Regions from separate parts of the Pseudohaliea sp. genome, predicted to be linked through region 3. Evidence: predicted binding sites of a transcription regulator. Region 3 holds the regulator's gene; each other region holds the start of a gene.

Region 1 (3,203 bases), on a different contig from region 3:
CTCCGGTGAGCCCGCTCCTGCAGGTCCTTGCAGACCCGAAGCGGGCGGAAGCGCTGGAGCCCAGGGCCTGGGATGCCCTGATCGGTGACGCCCGGCGCACGCGGTTGCTGGGGAGGCTCTCCTTCCTCCTGGAAGACGCAGGCGTCAAGAACATACCGGCGGCGGCCGCAGAGTCCATGGCCGGCACACGCGCCTACCTCGACCACCTGCACGTCACCGCCCGTCGCGAACTCGCCAGCCTCGAGCGCCTGCCCGGGGCCATCGGGGCCCCCGTGGTGCTGCTCAAGGGCGCCGCCTACCTCGCGGCGGGGCTGCCGGTCGCCCGCGGCCGGGGCCTCAACGATATCGACATCCTGGTGCCGGAAGCCGCCCTGCCGGCCTGCGAAGGCTGGTTGAAGGCAGCGGGGTGGCACTTCGACGGCCAGCTTAGCGCCTACGACGAGCACTACTACCGGACGTGGGCCCATGAGCTACCCCCGATGCGCCACCCGGAAAGCCACTTCGAACTCGATGTGCACCACGCCCTGGTGCAGCGCACCAACCGGCTCGCCTTCGACCCGGCCCCGCTCTTCGACGCAGCCGTCCCGATCCCCGGCACGCCCTTCCACCGGCTCTGCGACGAAGACATGATCCTCCACGTGGTGGCGCACCTGCTGGTGAGCGATGAGCCGCGGGGAGGGCTGCGGGATCTTGATGACCTTTACCGGATGCTCACTATTTTCGACGCCGAGGAGCGGTTACGCGAACGCGCTACAGCCCTTGGTCTAGTCCTGCAGCTCAAACACTCGATATCGGTACTCGTATCGCTCTTCGGCGGCACTCTCGACGCCCGTGACATAGTGCCAGGAATGCGTCAAACCAGCCCCAGCCTAGTGCCTACCTTGCTGGCCTGGAGCGCGGTGCCCGGCGGAAGGCCACACCACCTCCAGCGATTAGCTGAGAGGTTACTTTTTCTTCGTGCCCACTGGCTGCGAATGCCTTTCGACACCCTCATTTGCCACTCTGCCAGAAAGCTCACCGCTCAATACTGATTGCACCAGGTTAGGAGCGGGATCGCCAAAGTTCAGGTCGGAGCAAAGAAGCCCCTCAACTACATGACTAAGAGCTTAGAACATAGAGCGGCATAGCAATCGACGAGTGGCCTGTCAGTATTTCTTACAGTAAGCAATGTAGCAGTGTCGCCTTGAAATTATAACTTGTTGTTTTTTATTTATTTTTTTAGTAAAGGCACGGCTCTGGCATATCACTTGATGAAGCGACGCTCAGAAGCGTTGAATAAGGTGTAGCCTGCACATCTCAAGGAGACGTAGTCATGTTATCAATGAAAAAAGCCCTTGCATCGGCGGGCTTGGTCAGCAGCATGGTGTTTGCGGCTGGGGCAAATGCCGCAATCATTCCGTTTTGGTTGGCGCCTGGGGGCGACGGTTCCGTGCTCGGTGTAGAATACGAGCGTCTTACTGTAACGGGCGGCGTTACTGTAGATGTGACGGGGTTCACCTCGCCAACGACCTATACGTTTGAGCAATCCGCTATTTTCGACGTTACCGGCGCAGCTGATCCTTTCGGTTCTCTTTGCTTCCCGCTTAACCTGGGTGGTGAATGCCAATTTGAGGCAAGGTTGAGTAACGCTGTGGGGGAGGCAGACCTGCTCGATGGTTCTGCTACCTTTACCGGAGGCACCATTTCACTTGTCGACACTTGGAATAGCGATTTCGAGATAGCCAGTTTCGATATCGACGACGGAGGCGTTGGTATTGACAACACGGGCGTCCCGCTTCCGACTGGCAACAATGAATCGAGTATCATTGCGCTCCCAACGTTCTTCGCAAATGACTACTTCTTTTTTGACTCTGGCGCCACGGACGACTTCGGCGACGAAGACTTTGGATTTGGTCCCGGCCTCCGTCCTACGACGCTGAATATCAATCTGACGCTGTCTGATCTGCAAACCACGCCTGGCCAGGCAGAGCTTGAAGACGGCGCGCAGCTTGAGCAGATTACCTTCGTAGCGGATGGCTCGGCGAGATTCGAAGAGGTGCCTGCTCCCGCGACTTTGGCTCTCTTTGCACTTGGGCTTCTTGGCGTAGCCGGAACTGTAAGGCGGAAGTTTAATAGCTAAAGCCTGGGGCCGTTGCGCCATCATCTCAGAAGCACTCCGTTAAGTAAGGCCCCCTTTTTCAGGGGGCCTTTTTTGTTCCTCAACAAGGTTATGGAAAATTCGGCAGCGGCAGCAGGTCTTCCAGCTTTAGTCATCTGTCATTAGACTTTGACGTTTACAGCTTCGACCGCCTGGGGCGCAGCCAGCTTGAAATCAGTCATCAAGACTCTCGCACGCTGGACCGCTAGTCTGTTTGTCTTTCCCTTGGTAGCGCTTGACTACGCATGCCCCCCATACGGCGGGGATGGACGCTTCACCGCGTTCATGCAACTTTTCAGTCAGGTACCAGGCAAGGCAGGCAGCTACTTACGTATTGCACTTTGCCGTTTTACCCTTGTCGGTTGTGACAAAGACTGTTTCATCGGCTTCGCCACCCTCTTCTCCCAGCGCGACACCGTCATCGGCCGCGGCGTCTACATCGGCCCCCAGTGCAACATCGGCGCCTGCCGCATCGGCGACGACACGCTGATCGCGAGCGGGGTGCACATCATGAGTGGGACCGGCCAGCACCGCTTCGATGACCTCGCCATCCCGATCCGGGACCAGGGCGGGGAGTTCGTGCCCGTCAACATCGGGCGGGACTGCTGGATCGGCAACGGCGCGCTGATCATGGCGGATATCGGTGATCACTGCGTGATCGGGGCGGGCTCCGTGGTGACCCGGCCCATCCCGGACTATGCCATCGCCGTCGGCAACCCGGCCCGGGTGGTACGCTCCCGGCTCGATGAAGCCAGCGGTGAACAGGCGCCGCAGCCGTGACAGCGGGGGCCTGATGCCGCGCGCGAAGCCGGTGCCCACGGACGGTTACCAGGTTGAGTGCCTTGCGGAGCGGGCTGCCACCACCCTCGAGGCAGACTGGCGCCGCCTCGAGGCGGAGATCGCTCCCCCTCCCTTTCTGCGCTGGGACTGGTTCAGCACCTGGCTCGCGCAGCAGGGCGGGCGGGCACTGGTGGTCAGGGTGCACCAGGGGCAGGCGCTGGTCGCCCTCGGGGCCTTCGGCCTCACCGCCGAGCGGCGCCACGGGGTACTGCGCTCGACCGTCGCC
Region 2 (3,203 bases), on a different contig from region 3:
TTGCAGTTTTTGTCATGGCAGCTTCGGCGCAGCAATTCCTGCGGGGACGGGTGAGCCGCCTGCCGCTTCCACGTTTTACCCGTACAAACCCACGCGGCCTTCGCCGCACTGGCTTCGACAGGCGACAGAAGCCGCAGAAAATTTCTTTTCCGGTAACCATCAACGGCCGCCTGATCCGCGAAGACCGCCGCCGCGGGGAGCGGCGGCGGCAGCAACGTTGACCTACGGAGACCGTTGACCTACCGAGAAGGAAAACCGAAAAGAAAAAACGACCGCCCTGAAATAGAAGCGGTCGCTCTCAGAGTGGCCCTGGCCCGGCTCAGCTACGGCGACGGCGCGCCAGTGCCAGCAGCCCGAGCCCAAGCAGCGCCAGCGTCCCGGGGGCCGGTACGGCGCGAATACCGACTGAGGTCGTGAAGACATTACTCTGGCCCTCACCGGTCAGCAGACCGATGCAGGTCGGCTCACCCGGCTCGATGGTGACTTCCGCTTCCGCACAGGCGTCCGTGCCGAGTTCACCGAGACCCTCGATCTTGACGGACGCGATGTAATCGTTGCCGCCCACAGAAATTAGCCGCTCGATGAGGCCGGTGGAGCGGTTGAAGGCTTCATCCTTGACGTTGACCACGAAAACGTCATCACAATTCGTGCTGCTGCCAGCGACACAGCTATTATTGTTGCTGGTCTCCTCGAAGTTGATGGACAGCGAAATCGTGTCCTCCAGCGCGCTGTCGGGCGGCGCCACGGGGGAGCCGGCCGCGAGCCGGGGGACAATAAAGATCTGGGTCACGAGGGAAGCCGTGTCCAAGGTGACGCCGTTACCTGGCAAGACGTTGTTCTGGTGGAACACATTGCCGGTCGTCACGAGCGGGCCACCGGTCTGAAGCTGCCCTACGAAATTCGTACCCGAGCCATCGCCCAGCTCGACACCGATGCTGCTTCTCGGGGCGCCGTCCGTGGGGCCCCAGGAAATGGTCTGCCAATCATCGTCGGCGTCAAAAGGCTGGGAGGTGTCATCCGGGTCGACGAGGCCAGAGGTGAGATCCTCCCCCACGATACTACTGCTGGAAGATGCGCCTTCGCCAGCGAAGGTCGTGAAGCCGGCCTCCACCCGGAAATCCCAGAAGGGAAAAATGGGACTGGCAAGGGCCTGCCCGCTCCCGAACAACATCGCACCCAGCCCAAGCCAGGCTGCCCGCTTTACCAAAGGCTGTGTCGTCTTCATTTTCGCCACCATTTCGCAATCTTTCATCATCTTGATCACCCTCCAGCCGCCTGTTGCACGGCTCTGGGACTCACTATTTTACTGTGATGCATCAGCTGCAAAAAACGCGCCAAAAGGAAAAAACCCCATGGAAATCGCGGAAACGGAGTATGACTCGAGGCGCTCGTGGGGCATTCGCCGACCCTGATTGTAAAAAATCCGGACACGATACCAGCGGGGGCTTTCCCCGAATCCGCCGCTCCAGTGTCGACAAACTTTACAGCAGCGATCTGCAAGCCCCACAACTTATTGAAAATAGATGGATTTATTGCTGGCTTGCAAATTGCATGCAACTCCCATAGTGAATCACACAGATTCCGTGGAAAGGTAAAGCTGCGTCTCTGGACAGTTTGAGCACTGGGTCACACTTTACCGCGCAGGTTGTGGGCAGCGCCTGGACGGCGCGATAATCTTCACGCGTGATATGCCGGCGGGCTCTTACGGGCTCAGGAAGCAAGCAATGGACGACAGGTCGGACAAACGAGATTTGGGGATTCGGCTCGACGCCGGGCGGCGGCGTCTGATCAAGGCCTCCGCAATCGCGCCGCTCGTCGCCACGGCCGCGCCGCGCAGTGCCATGGCGTTCAGCAGTGCCCTGGGGCTGGAGCAGTGCACCTTGAGCGGGGTCTCCAACAAGAAAGATCCGGATAACGGCAATAGCATCAAGGGTGACAACGCGGTCCGCGAGGCCGTGAACTACTATAAACGCGCCGTCGGCGGCTCGCCCCAGAACCTCTATGACATCGGCGGCATCCTGTACGATCATGACGGCAACGCATATACCGCTTTCGATTCCGATGCCAGCAATTATGTCGATCTGGCCAATGATTACGAAGCACCCGAAACGCGCGAGGTGCTCGTTCTCTACGACATCCAGAACGGCGCAGCAGTCCGCGTGGGCATGTGGCCGCAAATCCCGGAAGACGACTTCGATGTGTATGCCGCAACGCCCCTGGAGGCCTCCTGCCTGATGTCCATCGGTGGATCGGGCACGAACTATTCAGGAGGCTGACGGCGAGGCACCGGTCGCAGCAGGCGTGTTTTGGCGGTGCGCCAGTTCCGAGGTGTTGCGGTTCGAGCACTTTGACTCGTTTTCGGCGGTGTACGACCGGCGAACGGGGCAGACCCATGTACTTGACGCTTTCCCCGCGCACGTGGCCGCGCTCGTGGCGTCAGGCAGCGGCACAAGCCTGACGGACCTCGTCGAGGCAGTCATGGCGTCGCTCGGGGAGAGCGGTGACCACTGGAAGGGCCGTACAGAGCAGGTTCTGAGACAACTGGCCGATCTCGGGATCCTCGAAACCCGGCCATGAAGGAACCGGCGCCCCCGAGCAGTGGCGAACTGAGGCAGCTCGCCCGCAGCGGCGACCTGGTCTTCCGCACTGGGCCGTTTCTCGTCCGCCTGCAAAGCCGCCTCGATTCCTTCCTGGACACCTGGCAACGGGCCTACGGCAGTCTCGAACCGCTCCCGGCCGATACCGTGTGTCATTATCGTATAGCCGTGACCCGCGGCCGCGGCGTCGCGGGGCTGCTGCGGCGGCAGGCGCTCTTCCGGGCCGACGGGATGACCCCCTTCGACCCCTACCCCTTCAGCCACGCGTTCCCCATGTACGAGTGGGGCCTCAACTGGTGCATCGCCATGTCGGCCCACAACTACCTGCTGCTTCACAGCGCGGTCGTGGAGAAGGCCGGTCGGGCGCTGCTTCTGCCGGCACGCCCCGGCTCGGGCAAGAGCACGCTTTGCGCAGCGCTCGTCGGGCGGGGCTGGCGCCTGCTCTCGGACGAGTTCGGCATCCTCCGCCACGAGGATGGCCTGCTGCTTCCCCTACCCCGGGCCGCGCCGCTGAAGAACGAATCCATCGACCTGCTGGCGCGGGTGGCGCCAGCGCTCACCTTCGGGCCCCGCTACGACAGAACACGCAAGGGCGATGTTGTGCAC
Region 3 (3,203 bases):
ACCGCGCCGGCAACGCCTTCCGGGGCGGCGCCCGACGCAGCGGCTGAAACGGCGGCCGACCCCGCCGATGCAGGAGCGACGCCCGATGGCGGAACTGAAGGCGAGTAAGCTGGCCAAGGCCTACGGCGGGCGCCCGGTGGTGCGGGACGTCTCCCTCGCCGTGGAGAGCGCCCAGGTCGTCGGCCTGCTGGGCCCGAACGGGGCCGGCAAGACGACCTGCTTCTACATGATCGTCGGCATCATCCGCGCCGATGCGGGGCAGATCACCATCGATGGCGAGGACATCATCGGTCTGCCCATGCACGAGCGGGCGCGCCGGGGCATCGGCTACCTGCCCCAGGAGGCCTCCGTGTTCCGCAAGCTGTCCGTCGGCGACAACCTGATGGCCATCCTGGAGACGCGGCGGGACCTCACCCGCGCCCAGCGCCGGGAGCGCCGGGACGAACTGCTCGAGGAGTTCCACGTCGCGCACCTGCGGGGCAGCCTCGGCCAGGCCCTGTCCGGCGGCGAGCGCCGCCGGGTGGAGATCGCCCGGGCGCTGGCCACGGAACCGGCCTTCATTCTCCTCGACGAGCCTTTCGCCGGTGTCGACCCGATCTCCGTATCGGACATCAAGGAGATCATCCGCCACCTGCAGCACCGCGGCATCGGTGTCCTTATCACGGACCACAACGTGCGCGAGACCCTCGACATCTGCGAGACAGCCTACATCGTCGGTGAGGGTCGCATCATCGCCGCCGGCTCCCCCCAGGCCGTGCTCGACAACCCGGAAGTCCGCAAGGTCTATCTCGGCGATACCTTCCGCCTCTGAAGGCACCGGCAGAGAGCGCTCGCGGCACCGCCAGGGGCGGGCCTCGAGGGTCTTCGCCACGATTCTTGACGGGCGTCAATGGCCCGGGCACCAATCTCTGCAATTTCCGCGCCAGTCCGTTGCCTCCGCCGGCGGGCCGGCGCTACACTGCACTCGAACAGGGCAAAGGAACGCCTCCCCCTCGCGATCATGAAGCAAGCACTGCAACTCAAGCTGGGCCAGCAGCTGACCATGACGCCGCAGCTGCAGCAGGCAATCAAGCTGCTGCAGCTGTCGACGCTGGACCTGCAGCTCGAGATTCAGCAGGTGCTGCAGAGCAACCCGATGCTCGAGCTCGACGAGGGCGACGACGACGCGCCCCTGGAGAGCCCCGAGCCCGGCGAGAACCTCACAGCCAGCAACGGCGAGGGCCCCCTGGAGAGCCTCGAGCGCACCGCGGCGGGGGATGGCGAGAGCGGCGACTACGAGCCGACCATGCCCGAGGACCTGCCCGTGGACACGCAGTGGGAAGACCTCGTGCCCTCTTCCGCGCCCTCCGCGCCGGGCCCGGCGGCCGAGGGCGCCGACTACGACATGGACAGCCGCAATGCCAGCGTCCAGAGCCTTCACGACCACCTGCTCTGGCAGCTCAATCTCACCCGCCTGTCGGACCTCGACCGCGCGATCGCCCTGGCCATCATCGATGCCACCGACGACAACGGCCGCCTCACCAGCACCGTGGACGAGCTGCACATGCTCTGCGCGGCGGACTTCGAGGGCGAGATCGAGCGCGAGGAAGTGCTGGCCGTGCTCCACGCCCTGCAGCAGTTCGAGCCCACCGGCGTCTTTGCCGCGGACCTGCAGGAATGCCTGCTCCTGCAGCTCAGGCAGCTACCGCCGGGAACCCCCTGGCTGGAGCAGGCGCGCACCCTGGTCAGCCGCCACCTGGCACAGCTCGGCAACGGCGACTACGCGCAGATCCTGCGCCGCATGCGCCTCGACGAGGACGCGCTGCGCGGCGTCCTGCAGCTGCTTCAGACCCTCGACCCGTTCCCCGGCAAGCGTATCGGTGCCGACGACACCGAGTACGTCGTACCGGACGTGTTCGTGCGCAAACGCGAGGGCCGCTGGGTGGTCGAGCTCAACCCGGACATCGCGCCGCGGCTGCGCATCAACGACACCTATGCCGGGCTGATCCGGCGCGCCGACAACAGCGCCGAGAACACCTACCTGCGCGATAACCTGCAGGAGGCCCGCTGGTTCCTGAAGAGCCTGCAGAGCCGCAACGAGACCCTGCTCAAGGTGGCCTCGGAAGTCGTCTCCCACCAGCGCAACTTCCTCGAGTACGGCGAAGAGGCGATGAAGCCGCTGGTGCTCCATGACATTGCCGAGGCCGTGTCGATGCACGAATCGACCATCTCCCGGGTCACCACGCGCAAGTACATGCATACCCCCCGGGGCATTTTCGAGCTGAAGTACTTTTTTTCCAGCCACGTCGCCACGACCGCGGGCGGCGCCTGTTCCTCAACGGCGATCCGCGCGCTCATCCGCAAGCTCATCGCGGCGGAGAACCCGCGCAAACCGCTCAGCGACAGCCGGCTCGCGCAGCTGCTGGAAGAACAGGGCATCAAGGTGGCCAGGCGGACGATCGCGAAGTACCGGGACAGCCTTTACATCCCGCCGTCCAGCGAGCGCAAGCGCCTGGTCTGAGAACTGAGCGCCCGGCCACGACCCGGGCATACCTGCGTTGCAACGCACAAGGAGTCCAGTATGCAACTCAACATCAGCGGCCATCACGTCGACGTTACCGACCCGCTCCGCGACTATGTGGAAAGCAAGTTCGAGCGGCTCCAGCGCCACCACAGCCACATTACCAACATGGAAGTCACTCTCATCGTCGAAAAGCAGGTACAGAAGGCCGAGGCCAACGTGCACATCTCCGGTGCGGACATCTTTGCCGCCGCGGAATCGGACGACATGTACGCCGCCATCGACGCGCTCGCCGACAAGCTCGACCGGCAGCTCATCAAGCACAAGGAAAAGGCGCGGCCGCACTAGGACAGGCGCATGCGAGAACTTGAGGAACTGCTGTCACCGGCGCGTACCCGGCGGGACGTGCCGGGGGCCAGCAAGAAAGCCATCTTTGAAGAGGTCGCCGCGCTTGTCGCGGCGGACCACCCGGACCTCGACCCCGGTGATTTCATCGGCAAGCTGCTTGCCCGGGAGAAGCTCGGCAGTACCGGCCTGGGTGGCGGCATCGCCATTCCGCACTGCCGCCTCGCGAGCTGTACCCGGCCCCTGGGCGCGCTGGTCACCCTGCGTGAACCGGCGGACTTCGATGCCCCGGACGACGCCCCGGTGGATATCCTCTTCGTCCTGCTGGTGCCCGAGGAAGCGCACCAGGAGCACCTCG
Region 4 (3,203 bases), on a different contig from region 3:
CTCGTCCACCGTCAGCGGCGGCAGGGCCTCGACAGCTGCCGGATCGCAGAGCGTATCGGAGATGTTGAGGCCGTCGATACCCGTCACGCAGACGATGTCGCCGGCGCTGGCCTCGGCCACCTCGACGCGCTCGAGACCCAGGTAACCCATGACCTGCAGCACGCGCCCGTTGCGCTGGCCGCCCTCGCTGTCGACCACGGCGACCTGCGCGTTCGGCGCAAGCCGGCCGCGGGTGATGCGGCCGACGCCGATGACCCCGACGTAGCTGTTGTAGTCCAGCGCGCTCACCTGCAGCTGCAGCGGGCCGCGCTCGTCCACCTTCGGCGCCGGCACCTCGCGGATGATGGCATCGAAGAGCGGCGTCATGTCGCCGGCCATGGCCTCGTGGTCGAGGCCGGCGATGCCCTGGATGGCCGAGGCGAACACAATCGGGAAATCGAGCTGTTCTTCCGTCGCGCCGAGGTTGTCGAACAGATCGAAGACCTGGTCCACCACCCAGTCGGGGCGCGCGCCGGGGCGGTCGACCTTGTTCACCACGACGATGGGGCGAAGGCCGCGGGCGAAGGCCTTCGCGGTGACGAAACGGGTCTGCGGCATGGGTCCGTCCACCGCGTCCACCAGCAGCAGCACCGAGTCCACCATGGACAGCACGCGCTCCACCTCGCCGCCGAAATCGGCGTGCCCGGGCGTATCCACGATGTTGATGCGGTAATCGCCGTAGCGGATCGCCGTGTTCTTGGCGAGGATCGTGATCCCGCGCTCGCGCTCCTGGTCGTTGGAATCCATGATCCGCTCCGCGCCGGCGCTGCGCCGGTCGAGGGTACCCGATTGCTGCAGCAGGCAGTCGACGAGCGTGGTCTTGCCATGGTCGACGTGGGCGATGATGGCGATGTTGCGCAGGGACTCGATCACGGGATTCTCCGCAGGCCGCGATGCGGCGAAAAAGGCGCAGGATTATACCTGACGCGGCGCCGGCCACCAGCCTGCTTGCAGGCACTCCGGGAGCAATGCACTATCTAGGTGCCCTCTTGCACCAACAAAGGGCGCAGGCTTCCCCGATTGCCGCCGGGTGGAAAAAAAGCCTATTTGATTCAATGGCCTGTAGCCGGGCCCGGCTGGCACAGGACTTGCAATTCCGCGAGGCACCAGAACTGACGCGGTGCGCCCTTTGCGGTGCGTGGCGCCGACAGCTCGCAAGAAACGGGTCCGAGGACCCGATGACATTCCCAACGGAGGACTGACCATGTCAGAGAAGACCCTGGAACTGATCAAGGAAAGCGAAGCGAAGTGGGTCGACCTGCGCTTCACGGACAGCAAGGGCAAGGAGCAGCACGTCACCATCCCGGCCACGGAAGTGGACGAGGATTTCTTCGAAGAGGGCAAGATGTTCGACGGCTCCTCCATCGCGGGCTGGAAGGGCATCAACGAGTCGGACATGATCCTCATGCCAGACGACTCCAGTTCCGTCGCCGACCCCTTCACCGACGATCCCACGGTCAACCTCCGCTGTGACATCGTCGAGCCCTCCACCATGCAGGGCTACGAGCGCGACCCGCGTTCCGTCGCCCACCGCGCCGAGGAGTACCTCAAGTCCACGGGCATCGGCGACACCGCCTTCTTCGGCCCGGAGCCGGAGTTCTTCGTCTTCGACGACATCAAGTGGCACTCGGACATGTCGGGCGCCGGCTACACGATCCACTCCGAGGAAGCGGCCTGGGTTTCGAGCCACAAGTTCGAGGAGGGCAACATCGGCCACCGTCCGCGCGTGAAGGGCGGCTATTTCCCCGTTCCCCCGGTCGACTCCCTGCACGACATCCGCGCCGCCATGTGCGACGCCATGGAGCAGATGGGCCTCCCCGTCGAGGTACACCACCACGAAGTGGGCACCGCCGGCCAGTGCGAGATCGGCGTCAAGTTCAACACGCTGGTGCGCAAGGCGGACGAGGTACAGATCCTCAAGTACTGCGTACTCAATGTCGCCCACGCCTACGGCAAGACGGCCACCTTCATGCCCAAGCCGCTGGTCGGTGACAACGGCTCCGGCATGCACGTCCACCAGTCGATCAGCAAGGATGGCGAGAATGTCTTCGCCGGCGACGGCTACGCGGGCCTCTCGGAAACGGCGCTCTACTACATCGGCGGCATCATCAAGCACGCCCGCGCCCTCAACGCCTTCACCAACGCCGCCACGAATTCCTACAAGCGCCTGGTGCCGGGCTTCGAAGCGCCGGTCATGCTCGCCTACTCGGCGCGCAACCGCTCCGCCTCGATCCGCATCCCCTACGAGCCGAGCCCCAAGGGCAAGCGCATCGAGGTCCGCTTCCCGGACCCGACGGCCAACCCCTACCTGGCCTTCAGCGCCATGCTCATGGCCGGAATCGACGGCATCCAGAACAAGATCCACCCCGGCGACGCCGCGGACAAGGATCTCTACGACCTGCCCCCGGAGGAGGGCAAGGCGATCCCGACGGTGGCCTCCAGCCTCGAGATGGCCCTGGACGCCCTCGACGCGGACCGCGCCTTCCTCACCGCCGGCGGCGTCTTCACGGACGACATGATCGACGGCTACATGGAGCTCAAGCGCGAGGACATCGAGCGCCTGAACATGACCACCCACCCGGTGGAGTTCGACCTCTACTACTCCGTGTAAGCTTCTACCCGGCTCACATTTCCGGCCCGCAATTGCGGGCCTTTTTTTTGGTTTCGCGCAAGGCTCCGAAACCGTTGATGAAGCGAACCGGCAGCCTTGCAAAGCCGGGACGCACAGCGACATTGGCTTCTCGAAGCATCCCGGGGCGGCTGCTGGCTAAGGCCCCCAGTCGCTCCCCGATACACGCTTTGTGGGGGCCTTAGCCAGCAGCCGCCCCTACCGCCTGGCAAACCCACCGCGTCGGAAGTACGCGAGGCGGAAGGGGCAAGCGCGGGATACGTCTCTCACAAAGCGTGTAACGGGGAGCGACTGAGCGACGTATCCCGCGCTCGCCCCGGAAAGGAGCGGTGTCCCTTTCCCGCCCGCCCCTGGCACATGTCCGGAGAAGGCCGTAAACAGCACCTTGGCGCTACCACAGCAAAAAGGCACATAATGAATACACGCCAGCCGCCGGAGGTGACCATGGGCAAGCTTGTCGCCGTTTTGGGTCTTGTTATCGCGTGTGTCGTTTCCGGGTCCGCCCTGGCACAAAAGATCTACCGCACCGTGGACG

The links. Region 3 encodes sigma-54, which starts transcription at its own class of promoters, with help from an activator protein. Its sites were predicted from a motif close to TGGCACANNNNTTGCNNT; they were not measured.
Region 1: ACX93N_RS07845 (PEP-CTERM sorting domain-containing protein) is a predicted target of sigma-54. The motif match lies at 1,237-1,254, and genes of this name have one in related genera.
Region 2: ACX93N_RS07820 (THxN family PEP-CTERM protein) is a predicted target of sigma-54. The motif match lies at 1,320-1,337, and genes of this name have one in related genera.
Region 4: glnA (glutamate--ammonia ligase) is a predicted target of sigma-54. The motif match lies at 1,117-1,134, and genes of this name have one in related genera.

What each region holds. Positions count from the first base shown of each region.
Region 1 covers NZ_JBTOLW010000012.1:18,651-21,853, forward strand. Annotated here, with positions in the region: gene ACX93N_RS07835 (HprK-related kinase A) at 1-9, shown strand, start outside; gene ACX93N_RS07840 (nucleotidyltransferase family protein) at 6-1,031, shown strand; gene ACX93N_RS07845 (PEP-CTERM sorting domain-containing protein) at 1,313-2,119, shown strand; gene ACX93N_RS07850 (acyltransferase) at 2,423-2,917, shown strand; gene ACX93N_RS07855 (GNAT family N-acetyltransferase) at 2,931-3,203, shown strand, end outside.
Region 2 covers NZ_JBTOLW010000012.1:15,166-18,368, forward strand. Annotated here, with positions in the region: gene ACX93N_RS07815 (hypothetical protein) at 1-221, shown strand, start outside; gene ACX93N_RS07820 (THxN family PEP-CTERM protein) at 320-1,255, opposite strand; gene ACX93N_RS07825 (hypothetical protein) at 1,725-2,276, shown strand; gene ACX93N_RS07830 (HPr-rel-A system PqqD family peptide chaperone) at 2,365-2,577, shown strand; gene ACX93N_RS07835 (HprK-related kinase A) at 2,574-3,203, shown strand, end outside.
Region 3 covers NZ_JBTOLW010000037.1:10,416-13,618, forward strand. Annotated here, with positions in the region: gene lptA (lipopolysaccharide transport periplasmic protein LptA) at 1-108, shown strand, start outside; gene lptB (LPS export ABC transporter ATP-binding protein) at 86-811, shown strand; gene ACX93N_RS14665 (RNA polymerase factor sigma-54) at 1,001-2,500, shown strand; gene hpf (ribosome hibernation-promoting factor, HPF/YfiA family) at 2,561-2,848, shown strand; gene ptsN (PTS IIA-like nitrogen regulatory protein PtsN) at 2,858-3,203, shown strand, end outside.
Region 4 covers NZ_JBTOLW010000014.1:24,653-27,855, forward strand. Annotated here, with positions in the region: gene typA (translational GTPase TypA) at 1-912, opposite strand, end outside; gene glnA (glutamate--ammonia ligase) at 1,244-2,650, shown strand; gene ACX93N_RS08685 (DUF4124 domain-containing protein) at 3,083-3,203, shown strand, end outside.